Regions from separate parts of the Pseudoalteromonas sp. SR41-8 genome, predicted to be linked through region 3. Evidence: predicted binding sites of a transcription regulator. Region 3 holds the regulator's gene; each other region holds the start of a gene.

What was found. The regulator sigma-54, encoded in region 3, starts transcription at its own class of promoters, with help from an activator protein. The targets are predictions, from matches to a motif close to GTTGGCACGNNNNTNGNNT.
Region 1: the regulator sigma-54 is predicted to act here: its motif matches at 1,874-1,892, upstream of H5162_RS07730 (hemerythrin domain-containing protein).
Region 2: the regulator sigma-54 is predicted to act here: its motif matches at 1,660-1,678, upstream of H5162_RS18880 (TorF family putative porin).
Region 4: the regulator sigma-54 is predicted to act here: its motif matches at 2,767-2,785, upstream of H5162_RS01475 (diacylglycerol kinase family protein).

The regions. Positions count from the first base shown of each region.
Region 1 covers NZ_JACJEE010000008.1:127,903-132,273, forward strand. The annotation lists gene H5162_RS07725 (S9 family peptidase) at 1-1,699, shown strand, start outside; gene H5162_RS07730 (hemerythrin domain-containing protein) at 1,930-2,355, shown strand; gene H5162_RS07735 (TonB-dependent receptor domain-containing protein) at 2,664-4,371, shown strand, end outside.
Region 2 covers NZ_JACJEE010000039.1:28,119-32,489, forward strand. The annotation lists gene H5162_RS18875 (aldo/keto reductase family oxidoreductase) at 1-748, shown strand, start outside; gene H5162_RS18880 (TorF family putative porin) at 882-1,559, opposite strand; gene H5162_RS18885 (hypothetical protein) at 1,849-3,012, opposite strand; gene H5162_RS18890 (helix-turn-helix transcriptional regulator) at 3,161-3,361, opposite strand; gene H5162_RS18895 (hypothetical protein) at 3,370-3,789, opposite strand; gene H5162_RS18900 (AsmA family protein) at 4,028-4,371, shown strand, end outside.
Region 3 covers NZ_JACJEE010000033.1:13,385-17,755, reverse strand. The annotation lists gene rapZ (RNase adapter RapZ) at 1-303, opposite strand, end outside; gene ptsN (PTS IIA-like nitrogen regulatory protein PtsN) at 487-939, opposite strand; gene hpf (ribosome hibernation promoting factor) at 944-1,231, opposite strand; gene H5162_RS17620 (RNA polymerase factor sigma-54) at 1,260-2,756, opposite strand; gene lptB (LPS export ABC transporter ATP-binding protein) at 2,823-3,548, opposite strand; gene lptA (lipopolysaccharide transport periplasmic protein LptA) at 3,545-4,078, opposite strand; gene lptC (LPS export ABC transporter periplasmic protein LptC) at 4,068-4,371, opposite strand, start outside.
Region 4 covers NZ_JACJEE010000001.1:349,628-353,998, reverse strand. The annotation lists gene maiA (maleylacetoacetate isomerase) at 1-5, shown strand, start outside; gene H5162_RS01490 (TIGR02647 family protein) at 12-245, opposite strand; gene H5162_RS01485 (DUF1496 domain-containing protein) at 427-729, shown strand; gene H5162_RS01480 (VF530 family DNA-binding protein) at 795-1,061, shown strand; gene H5162_RS01475 (diacylglycerol kinase family protein) at 1,104-2,729, opposite strand; gene H5162_RS01470 (branched-chain amino acid aminotransferase) at 3,004-4,005, opposite strand; gene H5162_RS01465 (sigma-70 family RNA polymerase sigma factor) at 4,368-4,371, shown strand, end outside.

The sequences.
Region 1 (4,371 bases), on a different contig from region 3:
AGTGGATGGTGGTCAAGCGCAAAAAGTACTATCGCTTAAAGACACATCAATTTCTAGCTATCAGTTAAGCCCGAATAACAAACAACTCGCTATTTTAGCTATGCCAGCGGCTGATAAATCTGAAAAAGAGCTAAAAAAATTAGGCTTTATGGCTGAGGTGTATGAGCTAGGCTTAAAAGATAAACAACTATTTATTGTCGATTTAGCCAAAACAGATAAACCTCTGACACCAACAGCGCTTAACGTTGCGAACTATGTAAGTGATGTAAACTGGGCCGCAAAAGGCGATAAGTTATTAGTAAAAACCCAGCCTACAGCGCTAATTGACGACAAATACACTAAATCACAATGGCACTTATTTGATATTGCGACTAATCAAGTGACGATGTCGTTTGCTACTGAAGGTAAATTAGACAGTGCTGAACTGTCTCATGATGGTCGTTACATCGCAATTCTAGGTGCCGAAGATAAGCATGATCCAGCAGCTGGTCGTTTATTTTTAGCTGACACAAAAACAGGTGAAGTAAGTGATTGGTTACCTAATTTCATGGGTCATATCGTTGATTTTGAATGGTCACATAAACGCAACACGCTTAATTTTATTGCCAATGTAGGTACGCAAAGTTTTGTCGCAAGCATTAAAACCGGCTCTAATAAATACAAAAAAATTATTAATGAAGGCCAATTTATTGCATCAAATCTGAGTATTTCTGATTCAGATAAAACCTTAGCGCTACGTGCAAACACTGCAAAGCACCCAAATGAAGTATTCATTATTCGTGGCTCTAAAGCACAACGTTTAACGGATTCAAACAACTGGTTGAATGACAAACGTTTTGCTAAGCAAGAAACTATTTCACTTAAGGCCCGCGACGGTGTTGAGATTGATGGCATATTAGTCTACCCATTAGATTATGAAAAAGGCACGCGCTATCCATTGATCATGTCAGTGCACGGTGGCCCTGAAAGCCATGACAAAGACGGTTGGGTAACAAACTACTCGCGCCCAGGTCAAATGGGGGCTGCACGTGGTTATGCAGTCTTTTACCCAAATTACCGTGGCTCTACAGGTAAAGGCGTTGATTATTCAAAGCTTGGTCAAAACGACTATGCAGGTAAAGAGTTTGACGATTTAATTGACTTTAAACAGCATCTTGTTGAAATGGGCTTAGTTGATACTAAACGTGTTGGTATTACGGGTGGCTCTTATGGTGGTTATGCATCAGCATGGGCCGCAACAAAATTAACTGAACACTTTGCTGCGAGCGTAATGTTTGTAGGTGTTACCAACCAACTATCTAAATTTGGAACTACTGATATTTCCAACGAAATGAATCTTGTGCATGCACGTTCATACCCATGGGATAAATGGCAGTGGTATTTAGAGCGCAGCCCTATTTACTGGGCTGGCCAGTCTAAAACACCATTACTGATCATGCATGGTAAAGATGATCCTCGCGTACACCCTGCACAATCAATGGAACTATACCGTTATATGAAAGTACAAGGCAAAGATGTACGCCTTGTATACTATCCAGGCGAAGGTCATGGTAACCGTAAAGTAGCCGCGCAATATGATTACAGTTTACGTTTAATGCGTTGGATGGATAACTATTTAATTGACGGCAAAAAAGACATGCCAGCATTCGAGATTGACCATGCAGGCAAGTTAAAAGCGGTAAAAGACGCCAATAAATAACTCTCTTATTTTGTGTAAATATGCTTTTAGGCCAACATTCATGTTGGCCTTTTTGCTTTTGAATAACAATGTATATGGATGTAATATAAAGACCTAACTCGGTAATTTTTACAAGAAAACATCCTAACAAGCTAAAATATAAAAATTAAATCAATATATTACAACAACTTAAAAGTTGGCTTCTGTCTTGCAATATTCATTGTAATTAATGAGTAAAGCAAGGAAAACCCATGAATATTTTTGAAGCACTTCGTAATGATCACGATAAACAACGTTCGCTTGTCGATGCGCTGATAAAAACCCAGGGGGAGTCACCGAATAGACAGTCTCTTATGGATAATTTAAAACATGAGTTAGTAGAACATGCTAAATTTGAAGAGCGTTATTTCTACAATCCTTTGATGTTTGATGATTTAACCCATGAAAAAGCCCGTCATAGTATTGCAGAGCATCATGAACTTGATGAATTGATTGAGCAACTTGAAGAAACTGATATGAGCTCACCAGCGTGGCTTGTGACCGCTAAAAAATTACATCATCTTGTACATCATCATCTCGCTGAAGAAGAGCATGAAGTATTTCAACTAGCCGGTAAAGCGCTAACCGAAAGTCAAAAAGAAAGTCTAGCCGAAAAGTATAATGATGCGATGAGTTAACTGCTATATGTGCCCGCTTTAATTTATAAAGCTCTCTAAATAGCAACAACTCTATACCATTTGCATTTATTAGGCACCTCTAACACGGTCAATACTTGGCTAAGCAAATACTCTTAAATTAACTAAGCCCGGCATCAAACGCTGGGTTTTTTAATGCTCATGCTCCATCCCCCACCTTTATTTAATATGAAAATCATTCATTGAATGTAAATATTTCGCAATTGAATATACAACTGATAATTGTTATCATACCCACCTTGGTTACTTATTAGATTAATAATCTTTATTCTTGTCATGAAGGAAGTACAATGAAATCCCGCCCGCTTTATCTGGCCTCACTGATCAGTGCATTATTAACATCAACAACACTTATTGCTGATGATGACACAGCTGAAAATATGGAAGTGATGGTTGTCACCGCTTCTGGTTATGAGCAAAAATTAATAGATGCACCTGCAAGTGTCTCAGTTGTCTCTCGCGAAGATCTACAAAATAAGCCATTTACTAGCCTTGCTGATGCGCTTCGTGATATCGAAGGTATCGATGTTGGTGCCGGACAAGATAAAAACGGTAATATTAGTATTACCATGCGTGGTTTACCCGCAAGCTATACTCTAGTGCTTATTGATGGCCGCCGTCAAAGTGACGTAGGTAATATAGGCCCAAACAACTTTGGTAACAGCCAATTTATGTATATGCCGCCACTTGAGGCTATCGAGCGAATTGAAGTCGTTCGTGGCCCAATGTCCACTTTATATGGCGCTGATGCAATCGGTGGTGTAATCAATATTATCACTCGTAAAAATCTTGATAGCACCCATGGTAGCGTCACGGTAAGCAGTAATATCCAACAAGACGATCAATACGGTAACGATAATAAAGTCGATATATATTTGACCGGACCAAGCGGCGTTGAGGGATTAACTTACGGGATCCGTGGTAGTTTTTATGACCGTCAAGAAAGTGAGCCAACTTACAGCGAAAGTTTACCACTTCCAGATGGCAGCATGTGGGTTGATGATGGTAGCTTTGGCGATAAAAAAATCGTTGCAGCACGTAACTGGAATGCCGGCGCAACAATAAACTACCTGATCAATAATCAGAATGAAATCACCTTTGAGTACGACATAGCCAAACAGCGTTACGATAACACCGAAGGTCAAACAGGTACGTTAGATAGCCCAGTCAGTTTATGGCGTGTTAGCAAAGGCATTGTACAGCCACGCGTTGGTTATACTCCATATCAACGTGTTGAACGTGAGCAATTTGTATTTGCACATGTTGGTCGATACGATGTTGGTACGCTGACCAGCAGCATTACCCAAAGCAGCAGTGAAAACTTTGGTCGCTCATTACCTCTTAATGTACAAGAGCGTTTAGGTGTGCAGGCCATTTGGGACCAAGCAGTACAAGATCAAGGCATCGACAAGCCAGAACTAACGGATGCAATTTACGCTCAACTTGATGAGACTTTTTTACCACGCCCAATGCGTACACTAAAACTTGATAACTTAATTATTGATACTAAGTTTGAATCAAATATAGATAACCACTATTTTGTAGTAGGCGCACAATATTTTGATGCCGAAATGGAAGATGGTGTATTTGGTATGTACGGGGATGGCTTCCGTGAAGGTACGACTCAAGATCATCGTCAAACAGCTGTATTTGCTGAAGATAACTGGGAAATTACCACAAATCTAACTGCAACTTTCGGCGCTCGTTATGATCATCATAATATCTTTGGCTCACAAGTTAGTCCTCGCGCTTATTTAGCCTACTCTCCTGCTGATGAATGGACTTTCAAAGGTGGTATCAGCACAGGTTACAAAACCCCAGAGCCAAACCAACTATTCTCTGGTATTACAGGTTTTGGTGGCCAAGGTACTAAACCTTTTGTTGGCACGCCAGACTTACAACCAGAAACCAGTGTAAACTACGAAATGGCTGCTTACTTTAATGGCAGTGATAGTTTTAGTGGTAACGTAACGGTGTTTTACAATGATTTTAAAGACA
Region 2 (4,371 bases), on a different contig from region 3:
CGGTGGATATGGCTGTGAAGCAGAGTTTGGTAAAACCTTGGCTTTAAAGCCAAGTATTCGAGATGAGATTAGAATTATTACCAAGTGTGGTATTAAACCTGCTTTTGCAAGCTTAGGATTAGCAGGCCAAGCTAATCATTACGATTCGAGTGCCGCACATATTATTAGCTCAGCACAGCAATCGTTAAAGCATTTTAATACCGATAGATTAGATGCATTACTTATTCATCGCCCTGATTATTTGATGAATGCAGACGAAGTAGCTGAGGCATTCACTACTCTTAAGCAAAATGGTGATGTACTCGATTTTGGTGTATCAAACTTTACGCCATCACAACTAAGTTTATTGCAGTCGCGTCTTGATTTTGAATTGGTGACCAATCAAATTGAATTTTCACCGTATGAAATGCAAGCACTTGATGATGGTAGTTTAGACCAATGTCAGTTACTTGATATTAAACCTATGTGTTGGTCACCTTTGGCTGGCGGTCGCATTTTTGCAGAAAATGATGAAAAAGCGATTCGCCTGCGTCAAGTACTTGAGCAAGTCGGTAGCGAAATTGGTGCAAGTTCTATTGATCAAGTGGTTTACGCGTGGTTATTAATGCACCCAAGTTTCCCATCAGTGGTACTGGGTACTGGCAACATTGAGCGTGTTAAATCGGCTGTTGCCGCTAAGCAGTTAAAACTCAGTCGTGAACAATGGTATCGTATTTGGCAGGGTTCAACAGGGCACAGTGTGCCATAGGAGTTGTAAGTTTTAAGCAGTCTGAGTTGAGGGTAAGTCTTGACATAAAATCTGAACTTAGCCGCTTACCGCTTACCAAGATCGAGAAAGGGCCTTACGGCCCTTAGTGTTGCAGCAAGTAACACATTCTTTTTTATAGGCTAAAGTCCATTGAAAAAGCAACGTAAGCCTTAATATCACTGTCATCCATATCGGTATCAGATAGACCAAAAGTGAAGCCATCTTTAGAGATAGATACGCCGTAGTCGATGATATCGTCATCACCAATAAAATCACCAGAGTAGTGACCTAAGTGTAAAGCCATTTCAGTGCCATTAGTACCAACTGCGAAACCGTAATCTGCAGTCAGGTATAACGAATCACCAAAGTCTGTGCCATCACCGCTTGCGGCTGAAGTTGCAAGAACTGATGCGCCAAAGCTAAAGCCACCCATACTGATGCTACCGTAAATTTCAGAAAAATCAGCGTCTGCGCCAGAAGCTGCATCAGGGTAAGCGTAATAGATGTAGCCAACGTCGTAGCTCATATTTTCATTAATATCGCCACCAAAACCAGCATAGAGATCAAGCTCGTAGGTCATTTCATCGGCCCAGCTTGCATTTGAAGCCCAAGTACCAGCATAAAAACCTGATTCGTTGGCATAATCAATACCACCTGAAATTGCAGCATCACCACCGGTTTGTTCTTGACCACGCCATAAGTAGTTTGAAGTTGCTGCGGCATTGGCTGTTACTTCTGCATATGCTGCTGTAGATGTTGCACCCATGAGTACAAGTGTGCTGATCGCAATTGCTGATTTTAGTTTTAACATGTTTGGTATCCTGTTGTTATGCTGATTTTTTGGCTCGCAATTATTAATTAGATTGCAGTCTATAATTGCGGATCCTATTTTTAGTTGTCTACTAGGATAATTGCACTGCTTGTGCCAAGTTAAATGAAAAGCAATAATTTATATTTAAATTACTTTATAAACAAAGGTATAAATATTTATAGTGAAAGGATGAGATTGTTTTTTACGAAGCTTGCGCACTTTATTGGTGCGTAAAAAAACCCGCATGCACAACTCAGTTGCAGCGGGTTTTTGTATTTTTTACTGTGGTTTAACCAAAAATAGTACGCATTAGGCTGATTGTTTCGTTCACGCCACGGCCTTTTTGTACTTCGCTGATAATTGAATCACGCTTTGCGCGAATATGCTCAGGCATATCGTCAGCAGCAAGTGCGCGATCAACAAGTATTTCAGCAGACTCTTTACCACGACGCACTTTTCTAGTGCCAGTGGTTGTTGTACGCTTTGGTTTACTCAATAACTTGATGTAGTTAGAGTTTTCAGGCGTGTTTTTGTCTGCGTGATAGAAAAAGCACGGAATTAACGCTTTGATTGCAACAAGTTGTTGATCCAGCTCGCTGTCACCACTTGCCATTTTAAACCAAGACATACCATGAACTGCTTGGACAATATCCTGCCAATAACGCGCAAAGTCACGATTATTTAATTTAGTAATAGCCAATGCTGAACAAAGTGCATCTAAACGGGTGTTATTAATTGGTGTAAAAACATCTGGGCGGCGCATTGCTAATAGACGAGTTGCCGGTGCAAGCGTTGGCTTTTCATTGCTATCAGTAAAGGCTTTTAAATATTTGACCACAAATTCTTGGTAATCAGCTTCAGTTACTTCACCTTCTAAAGGTATATGTGCTAATGCTTCATCAAATAATGCAGGCAGGTCGGCAAGCATTTGATGAAAAGCTTTGGCGCTTTTAGTAGAGCTAAACCATTCAACATCAAAATTATAACTACTTGGATCCAGTGCAGAAGTATGTTTGCCACTAAATGCTAATAAATCTTCAGGGATCATCTCTTTCAGTGATTGCTCGCGAATACCAGCTATATAGTTGGCAAGGCGTAACTGTTCATCAAGGGCTAACACATCTTTATGTTGCTCTATAAATACACTAACTACAGGCCAAGGCGCTACGCGTAATGTTTTCAATTGTAAGAAGCTAATTGCTGAAACTAATAAGTCATTAAGCTTTTTTAAAATTGGTAATTGATTGGTTTCGAGTAAGTCATGATTAATACGGTCACGGCTAGCATTAAGTAGTTCATAGCACCAACCTAAGAAGTCTTCAGGATGATTTTCTATTTTCACCGCCATCAGGTTTAAGCTGATTTCAGAAGCCTGCTTTAGAATATTTTGATAAATATGGCCTTCTTGTTCGCCTAATGCCATTTGTGAAGGTGAAATGAGCAATTTTTTCATGCCTGATGGTACTCCGGTTAAATACATTTTTCAGTTGTTTAATTTTAGCGCAAAACGTCTTAAAACAACAGGGCTGTGCATCATACCGGAGAATACAGGGGATGCAATCTTGATAAGTTAAATCTGCACAAGATTGCATTTAAAGGGGTTAATCTGCTTCTTCAAGTGAAAATAACTGCTCCACAGTAGTTTCAAACTGCCGAGCTATCTTCAATGCAATGATCACTGAAGGTGTAAAGCGTGATGTTTCGACCGTGCTGATTGTTTTGCGTGAAACGGCGATAGCATCGGCTAGCTCTTGCTGTGAAAGCCCAGCGGCTTTGCGAAATTCAGCTATATGGTTTTGCACATTATCTCCTAATCACGGCTTTGCCAAAAAATTGAAAAGCCATATACCAAACTCATAACAGCTAAGTAAAAGGTGGCCATGGTACTGTGTGTTACATCAACAGCAAGGTTATCTGAAGCTAAATATATCGCCCCCATGCTAAACAGCAGAGCGAGTACAACATGTTTATAGGCTATCGTGTCTATAGTATTTAAATACTCATCTTTATAAGTCAGGCGGTAACTTAATTTCCATGTAAAGCCACCTCTGATCACAAACATAAAAAATGAACCAAGAAAAGCAGCACTTCCTAAAAACAGCAGCGGTGCTGATGTGTGATTAAGCATGGGGTAAACGCTAATAATTAGTAAGGTTATACCCATGAAGATCGAAAACCATGCGTTTTGGTTCATAAATTTTTCTTCGGTTTTAATATCTTGTTGTTTCATAAAGTCCATCCTGTGAAAGTGTTAATTTATATTTTTGTAACCTACAGGTATCAATGTAACCTTGGGGTATCATTTGGTCAAGTTGTTTTTTGTAACCTAAAGGTATCAAAATATTTCAGTCACAATTCATATATTCAATGTAGAATGCAGGGAATAGCATTTTTATTCGTTGCACAATGATTTTAATGCTAACTCCCGCTATGATAAGAACATTATTTGCACATTTGAAAGGACCATCATGAAGACCTTATTTAAAGTTATTGGTGTCATATTATTATTGCTTGTTGCTTTAATTATTGCTGCACCGTTTTTAATTCCAACCGATGCCATTTTTAATAAAGTCTCTGAGCAGGTTGAGCAAACCACAGGGCGTACTTTAACTATTAAAGGCGATAAAACATTATCCGTTTTTCCTTCTTTGAAGCTTGAACTTGAAGATGTGCATTTTGCCAATATGAAAACTGGCTCACGTGCAGATATGGCAAGCATGCAGCAACTTGCAGTTCATATTCCTTGGTTTTCGCTATTTGGTGGTGAACTTAAACTAGAAAAGTTTGTGATCAATGAACCAAACATTCTGCT
Region 3 (4,371 bases):
GCGGCGGGTTTCAGAAAAGCGTTTGATCAGGGTTTGATCATCACTGTCTAAATAAAATAGCGTCGGATTTGCAAAACCAGGCAAGTATTCAAGAATGTCGTTAAATTCTTCCTGCTCTTTCGGTAAATTACGAACATCGATACTGACGGCAATTTTGTCGTAATTATCAGAGACACTGCGTACTAATGACGGTAATAAGTTAACTGGAATATTATCTACACAATAATAGCCAAGATCTTCTACTACACGTAAAGCAACAGATTTACCTGAGCCAGAACGCCCACTGATGATGATTAACTCCATGTAAATTCTCCTTCATTTAATACCAATTTTATTAAAAACATGCTCATTCTTGCTTGTTAAATAACCCACTAACTTTGTTTAAAATTATTTATATAGAACAACTATATCTCATAATTTCCACCTTGTTCTAGAGCTATTTTCCTGTTGCAATAATTACTCTCTAATTCAATACAATTGGTATGACTACGATTGAGCTGCAATTACATGATACAAATCTTGGTCTGTTTTTGCGCTACGTAGTTGTTTACAAAAATCTTTGTTATTGAGTTTATCAGCAATTGTGGCTAACGTCTTCAAATGAAGTTGGCTGTCACCATCTGGTACGATGAGGGCTACAAATATATCAACTGGGCGATTATCAATCGCATCAAAATCAACCGGTGATTCACTCACTAAAATTATTGCTAGCGGGTTTTCAACACCACTCATACGGCCATGAGGGATAGCAATACCACGACCAATACCGGTACTACCTAGTTTCTCTCTCGATAGTAGTGCGTTGAGGATTTCTTGTTGTGATAGCTGAGGGAGCTGTTCATGAGCCAATTGGCTTATAAATTCAATGATCCGTTTTTTGCTATTAAAAAGGACCGCAGCTTTACTGCAGTCCTGACAAATAAGTGAGCTTAATTTCATAGTGTTAGTGTCGAGCGTGCTTCTCTTTGTGTTTAATTACTTGACGATCAAGTTTATCGATTAGTCCGTCAATAGCTGCATACATGTCTTGGTGCTCAGTCGAGGCAAATAATTCAGCGCCACTGACATGTAATGTGGCCTCTGCTTTTTGGCTTAGTTTTTCTACATCAAGAATAACATGGACATTATTGATATGATCAAAATGCCTTTCAAGCTTGGCAAACTTATTGTTTACATAGTCTCTTAATGAATCAGTAATTTCTACGTGACGACCAGTTAAATTTAGTTGCATAAGCATTTTCCTCTTGTGATTTTACGCCTTAAATCAAACTTTTACGTTGATTTGACGGTGGAATAGCCAGCGACTCGCGGTATTTTGCAATAGTCCGTCTAGCTACTTTGATACCTTGCTCTGCCAATATATCTGCAATCTTACTATCACTCAATGGTTTCGCTGAGTTTTCTGCACTGATCAATTTTCTGATCAATGCTCGAATAGCTGTCGAAGAGCATTCGCCGCCGTTCTCAGTGCTTACATGACTTGAGAAAAAATACTTTAACTCAAAAATACCACGGGGGGTATGCATGTACTTTTGTGTCGTTACGCGAGATATTGTTGATTCGTGCATCTCAACCATTTCAGCAACGTCGTTTAGTACCATAGGTCGCATTGCTTCAGGGCCATGCTCAAAGAATCCCTGCTGTTGTTTTACAATGCAGTTAGTTACTTTGAGTAACGTCTCGTTACGACTTTCTAGGCTTTTAATAAACCATTTAGCTTCTTGCAAATGCGAACGTATAAATTGGCTGTCAGTGCTTGATTTTACTGAGCGTGACATTGCCGCATATTGGCTGTTCACTCTAATTTTTGGCATGCTGTCTGGATTAAGTTCAACCACCCAGCGACCTTTAATTTTTTTCACCGAAACATCAGGTATAACATACTCTGATTCTTCGCGTACTATAGTATCCGCAGGCTTTGGATTAAGGCTGTGGATCAATGTCATTACTTCTTTCAGCTCATCTTCTTTAAGCTTAGTCTTTTTCATCAAAGTGCGATAGTCACGACTAGCTAATAAATCGATATGATCAGTTAAAATCATTTTAGTCTCGCTAATCCAAGGAGTTGCAGGATCAAATTGATTTAATTGAATACATAAACATTCTTGTAGGCTGCGCGCAGCAATACCAACAGGGTCAAATAACTGAATGCGTTTTAACACTGCTTGCACTTCGTCTAGTTCGATTTCTTCTTCGTTATTACCTTGATTTAAGCTCTCTGCGATGTCTTCGCAGCTCAAGGTTAAAATACCTGAATCGTCAACAGCTTCAACAATCGCAATGGCAATAGCTTCATCGGTTGGACTAAAAGGTGTGAGCTGTAATTGCCACATCAGATATTCGTGCAGGGTTTCAGTTGAAGCACCTTGATAAATTGACTCATCTTCAGGCATTGGGCCGGATGACGTATTTGGCGCAGCACTCATGTATTCGTCCCAGGTGACGTCCATAGCCATTTCGTCACTTAAAGTCTCTTTACTTAATGCTTCGCTACTTTCTTGTTCATATTCGCTGGGCTTGTCGTCTGCTGATGCACTAACAGTTAAGTCATCGTTGTCTTGTTTTTGTTCGTTTTTACCAGCCGTGTCGTCTGAATATTCATGCTCTTCTAGCTCTAACAATGGATTGCTGTCGAGTGCTTCTTGAATTTCTTGCTGGAGATCCAATGTACTGAGTTGCAATAAGCGAATTGCTTGTTGCAGCTGTGGTGTCATTGTAAGTTGCTGGCCCATGCGCAGCTGGAGTGATTGCCTCATGTATCTCTAACAATCCTTTTATTGTTATCATCGTTAAGTCTAGCAGATACTTAGCCGAGCGTGGCTTTATAGCCTAAATTGCTCGCCCAGGTAAACATCGCGGACTGTTTGGTCGGCAAGTACATGCTCAGGGGTACCTGATGCAATTAACTCCCCATGAGAAACTATGTAGGCTTTTTCACAAACATCAAGGGTTTCTCGTACATTGTGGTCGGTAATAAGTACGCCAATACCACGGTTTTTAAGGTGTTCAATAATCTTCTTTATATCTAACACTGAAATAGGATCAACGCCAGCAAAAGGCTCATCAAGTAAGATAAATTTTGGATTTGCGGCTAAAGCGCGTGCAATTTCAACTCGACGACGTTCACCACCAGATAATGCCATACCTTGGCTGTCGCGAATATGTTGAATGCTAAACTCATCAAGTAAGCTGTCTAGTGCTTCTTCTCTGGCTTGTTTATTCAGCTCTTTACGAGTTTCTAAAATAGCCATCAGGTTTTGATAAACAGTTAACTTACGAAAGATGGATGATTCTTGTGGTAAGTAGCCAATCCCTAACCGTGCGCGACTGTGCATTGGCAGTAAAGTGATGTCATTATCATCAATACTTATTTTACCTTTGTCGCTAGGTACTAAACCCACAATCATATAAAAAGTGGTGGTTTTACCTGCGCCATTAGGACCCAGTAAGCCAACAATGCTGCCTGCGCTAACTTCTAAACCCACGCTTTTTACAACTTGGCGACCTTTATAGCTTTTTGCTAAAAATTCAGCTTTTAATATACTCATGGCTGCCCTTTAGGTTTGTCTTTTTTACTGTCAACAGGTACCAAAATAGTGTGTACGCGATCGTTTGAGCTTGCGCCTTTTTCAGCACTGATCAGCTGTTGGTCCATATCATAGGTAATGCTTTTGGCATTAATTTTTTGACCTGCTTGAGTGACTTGTGCATTACCAATTAACGTTAAATAGCGCTTGGCGACATCGTAACGGACTTCATCAGCACTGGCGCTCATTATTGTGCCATCAGTTTGTTTTTCTTCAAAGTAAGCAGGGTTACCAGTTGCAACAAGCAATTGTTTGTTATTGCCTAAATCTTCGCGCTTATGGACTTCAAGTCGATCCGCTTTGATACGGCGGTTACCATGAATGATTTCAACATTTTTTTCAAAAATACCGATATTATCTTTCAGTTGGGCAAGCTGCTTTTCAGCACTGATAGAGACTTGATCCGCAGGTGGTGCCGTATTTTCAGCAAAGCTTGCAAAGGCAATGAATAAGCTTGGTATCACAAGCAAGTGAGCAAATTTATTGGTCATAATATATGGTTCGCGTATGGTTAATTAGTTCTACCACTTCGGCTTTTAAGTCGGCATGGAGGCCGCGCCCAGTGATCTTTAAATTTGGTCCGATTAATTCAACTGGTTGTTCTGAACTCATGGTTTGTAGTTCAATATCAACCTGAATATTATCTGCGTTTATATGTTCAATCATGGCATTATTGGTCAGGTTTTTAGCAACCACATTACCTTCTAAAATTAATTGATGATTTTCATATAGGGTGGCTTCATCGGCATTAATTTGCCACGTTTGCTGTTGATTATAGAGTGTA
Region 4 (4,371 bases), on a different contig from region 3:
CCTGATATTTTTTAATTACCCAACGCACTGTGTAGCACGGTTACGTGCTCTATCAGATCTAAGCCCAGATCGGTTAAGTAACCGCCATCTGGGCTATCTATAATACCTTTATCAAACAATCGTTGTGCTGCGCTTAATAAGCTTTCATCAGCATCGCTATGTAACTTAATACCTTGCATTTTACTGGTTAATGGAAATTTTGCTAACAGTGTAAATTCGTCAATCATCGTTTGTTTAAATTGCATGTGCTCACCTTGTCTTTAGAAAATTATTTTTGTGGATTTTACCCTAACACATTTTATGGCCAAGTCACCCTAAAACCCTAAGTGGGCTGGTTTAAACGCATTTAATTGCAACTGAAACTAGTATTTTGGGATAACTTAGGTATAAGCTTAGTGTAGTTATTTTTTAATGCAAAGGCTAAATATGCGAATTATAACGATTATAGGCATCTGTTTTATCAGTGTAATTTACTCGGCTAATAGTTTCAGTAATAATCAAAAACCAGCCTTGTTTCTTGACGCAAAAAATATAGTTAGCGAGCAACAACTCTGTTGGTTTGAAGATCAACGCTACAGCGAAGGTGCGATTATTATAATGGCTAATGTGCGGGTGATTTGTGCAGCAAAAAACCCTCATCACAATAATAGCGCGTTAAATTGGTTAATGCTCAACGAGCAAAATGAAATTATTTACCCAACCGCTCCTAAAACAATTCGCGTTAATTAATAGAATTGGTATCAACGCACAGTTACGTTACAATAGCAGCGACTTTTATCAAGCAATAGTGAATTATGAATCAGCAAGCAAACAACCCGTTACATGGCATTACACTCGAACAAATAGTAGTAAAACTCGAGCAAACACTTGGCTGGAAAGCGATGGGTGAGCATGTTGATATTCGCTGTTTTAAATCAGACCCAAGTGTAAAATCGAGCCTAAAATTTTTACGTAAAACACCTTGGGCTCGTACCAAGGTCGAGCAGTTATACCTCGATAACTGTGTCGATGCACAACCGCAAAACAGTGGCTTTGTGTGGCCTAGTATTAAAAAGAAGTAACAGCCATTGCGCGTTATAGCTTATAACGCGCAACAAGTTCAGTTACTCGACCTGCTCTGCACAGATCACCTCCAGTGATTGCGGAGTAATTTCAATGATCAATTTATCAGCACTTTTAACTTCACCATCAAGTACATATTTTATTTCCTGAGTCGCCGATATTGCAACGCGGCGCGCATTGGTATGATGTGAATTAATCGCAAAATGTGCTTGGGTAATACTGCTAAATACCAGCTCAGCAATACTTAATACATTGGCTGATGCGTCTTGGTTTGGAGTAAGCCAATTAACATCGAGCAAGCCATCATAGTGATCAGGCTGTCCCCCACCTTGCGCTAGTAAAGTAGTAAAAGGTGCAGCATTAGCGACAATTAAACTATTGGTATGTATTTGCTGCGGCTCGTTATCATCTAGCTGTACTGTGAAATCTTGGGCTTTTTGTTCGCCTAAAGCTTGCCAGAAGCCCTGTAAATATGCGAACTGACCAAGCTCGTTTTTAGTATCCCGATCGGCTTTTTCAATCATGTGTTGTTCAAAGCCAATCCCTGCTAACAGCAGCATTAACTCACCATTGCAATATGCTGTATCCATTTGCTTGGTTTGCCCTTCAATAATCAAATCACATGCTACTTCCACAGGGATCAACTTTGACTTAATTCCCATTAAAACATGTGCTAGAGCATTGGCCGTGCCAAATGGGATAATACCTAATTTACAGTCTGTGTTTACCAAAACACTTGCCACTTCTGCCACTGTGCCATCGCCTCCGCAGGCGATGATCATATCTGGCTTATCAGCTATCGCTTGTTTGGCCAACACAATCCCATTTTTCTCGACTGATGTGATCATCACTTTTAAGTTATAATAAGCAGATAAACGCGCAACAATTAAATGCTCTTTTTGCTGCCATAACTTAGTGCCGGAAACTGGATTAGCAATTAATACCGCTTTATTTTTGATTAATAACTCACCCTTTCTATGGCGTTTAACTATTTGACGTAGTTGGTGTTTATTTAAATTAGCGGTTTCGCGTGTTTCTTTTATTTGCGCAAGCACTTGATGTACATCAGCCTCCTTATTTTGACTGAGTAAATAAGCCGCCATCACAAACACCGATCGACCACGACCCAACGCACAATGCACCACCACTCGACGATTATCTTTAATATGATGGGCAATCCAGTTAATCGCTTGATTAAGCTGCGAACGTGTTGGGACTCGATGATCAAGCACAGGGATATTTAAATAGTTTATGTTTTCTTGTGTTGATGACCATTCAAGTCCATCAAATTCACAGGTTACATCTAAAATCGCGGTAATACCGTTATCTTTTAAAGTATCTATATCTGAAGGGAATAACCGACAGGCTAAAAATAAGTGTTCGTTAATTTGTTGTAATGGCGGTACTTTATCGTGCTTTCGGCTCCACGCGTTATAAACTTGTGCCCCCAATAAAAAAGGTATGAAAGCCCAACGAATGTAAAACGGGATAACACCGTTTTCTCGTTTACGAAAAATTTTTGCAATATTAAAAAAATAGGCACCGCTTACCAGTAATAAAGATAAAGCCGTCCAATAGAATAGCAGCGAAAAATAGCTAGGACTAACCTGCCACCCCATAATGATAAATACAATTGCCAATAATAAGTAACTTATTGCGGCCCACATAAACGCTCCTTTTGTCGTTAGTTATACCCAAATAGAAATGCAATCTATGCGCCACTAATAAAATTTCACAGAAATAAATATTCATATATATTTCATAGCATTAAGATATCAACTGATTAGTTTAGTGATACTTGCTGTGTTTACATACGTTATTTTTACACACCTTTGCAGCTAACTTACACAGTTGAAAGTATAGATTATTAAATAACTTAGACCATAAAAAAGCCTAGGTTATAAATAACCTAGGCTTTTTATAAAAACATATCGTTTAACTTTACACGTCGATTTTGGTTAACCAGCCATGGGGGTCTGGTGCTTTACCCCATTGAATATCGTTAAGGGCTTGGCGCAAACGCATTGTCGTTGGCCCTGCTTCACCACTGCCCACTTTGTATTCTTTATCATTATGAATAAAAGTACCCACTGGGGTTAATACCGCAGCAGTGCCAGATAAAGCAGCTTCAGTACCCGGTTTTGCAGCACGCTCAAGTAATTCAGTGACTGTAAAATTGCGCTCGGATACTGTCATACCTAAATCTTTAGCGATGGTTAAAATACTGCTGCGCGTCACGCCATGTAAAAAGGTGCTGTCTAGCGCTTTAGTAATAATTTCATTACCATCAATTAAAATAAAGTTTGCGGCACCAGTTTCTTGTACATCACCGCCTGGACAGAATAGAATTTGGTCGGCTTGATGTTGCAAGCGTGCTGCCGTAATGGGTGCTAATGCGCTAGCGTAGTTACCACCGCTTTTGATCATACCCATGTGTGGGGCACAGCGCATACCATCTTCTTCTAACAATACTCGCAGCGCAGTCGCGCCACCAGCAAAGTAATCACCAACAGGTGATAATAGCACATACAATAATGAACTTAATGACGGCACAGCCGCTTTACCAATTGCAGCTTCAGTACCGATATGAGTTGGACGAATATACATAGAGCCCGGTGGTAACGGCGTTTCATCAGCATATTGGCGAACAATATCAATGATCATTTTTTCAAGCATGGCTCCATCAACTTCAGGTAAACTTAATAAATGCGAGCTTTGTTTCATGCGGGCAATGTTAGCGTCCATACGGAAAATATAAACTGAGCCGTCTTCATGGCGAAATGCTTTTAACCCCTCAAAACATGTACTTGAATAGTGAAGAACATGTGCACCAGCATGAAGTTCAATTTTATCTGACGGAACAACAGAGCTTTCGCTCCAAGCGTTATCAGTAAAACGTGCTTGAATCATCTGCGGCATAAATACGGTACCGAATGCGGCCATTTTAATCTCTCTTATGTGGTCTACTTTTACCCCATTGTATGACATTCATGCACCGTTTAACCATAACTAAAACAAGGCATTTATTGTAAGCAACGGGATTTTTTTGCAATTTGGTAAAATTTCAATTTTGTCAGCCATATTGTTTTGCTTAAAAGAGTCATTAATCACTTCAAAACTTCGATTGTAAAACCTTGCTACCAAATAGCCGACGGAGCTTCTCAACTTGATAAGCCGTATTTTGCTGCTAGGCTAACTGGTGGAAAAGCATGAAAATAATAGTAAGCACCCATCATTTAGTTGGTTTTTTGCATCCAATTTACATCCTGAAACGTTTACCAACTGACAATAAAAATAGGAACTTTATGG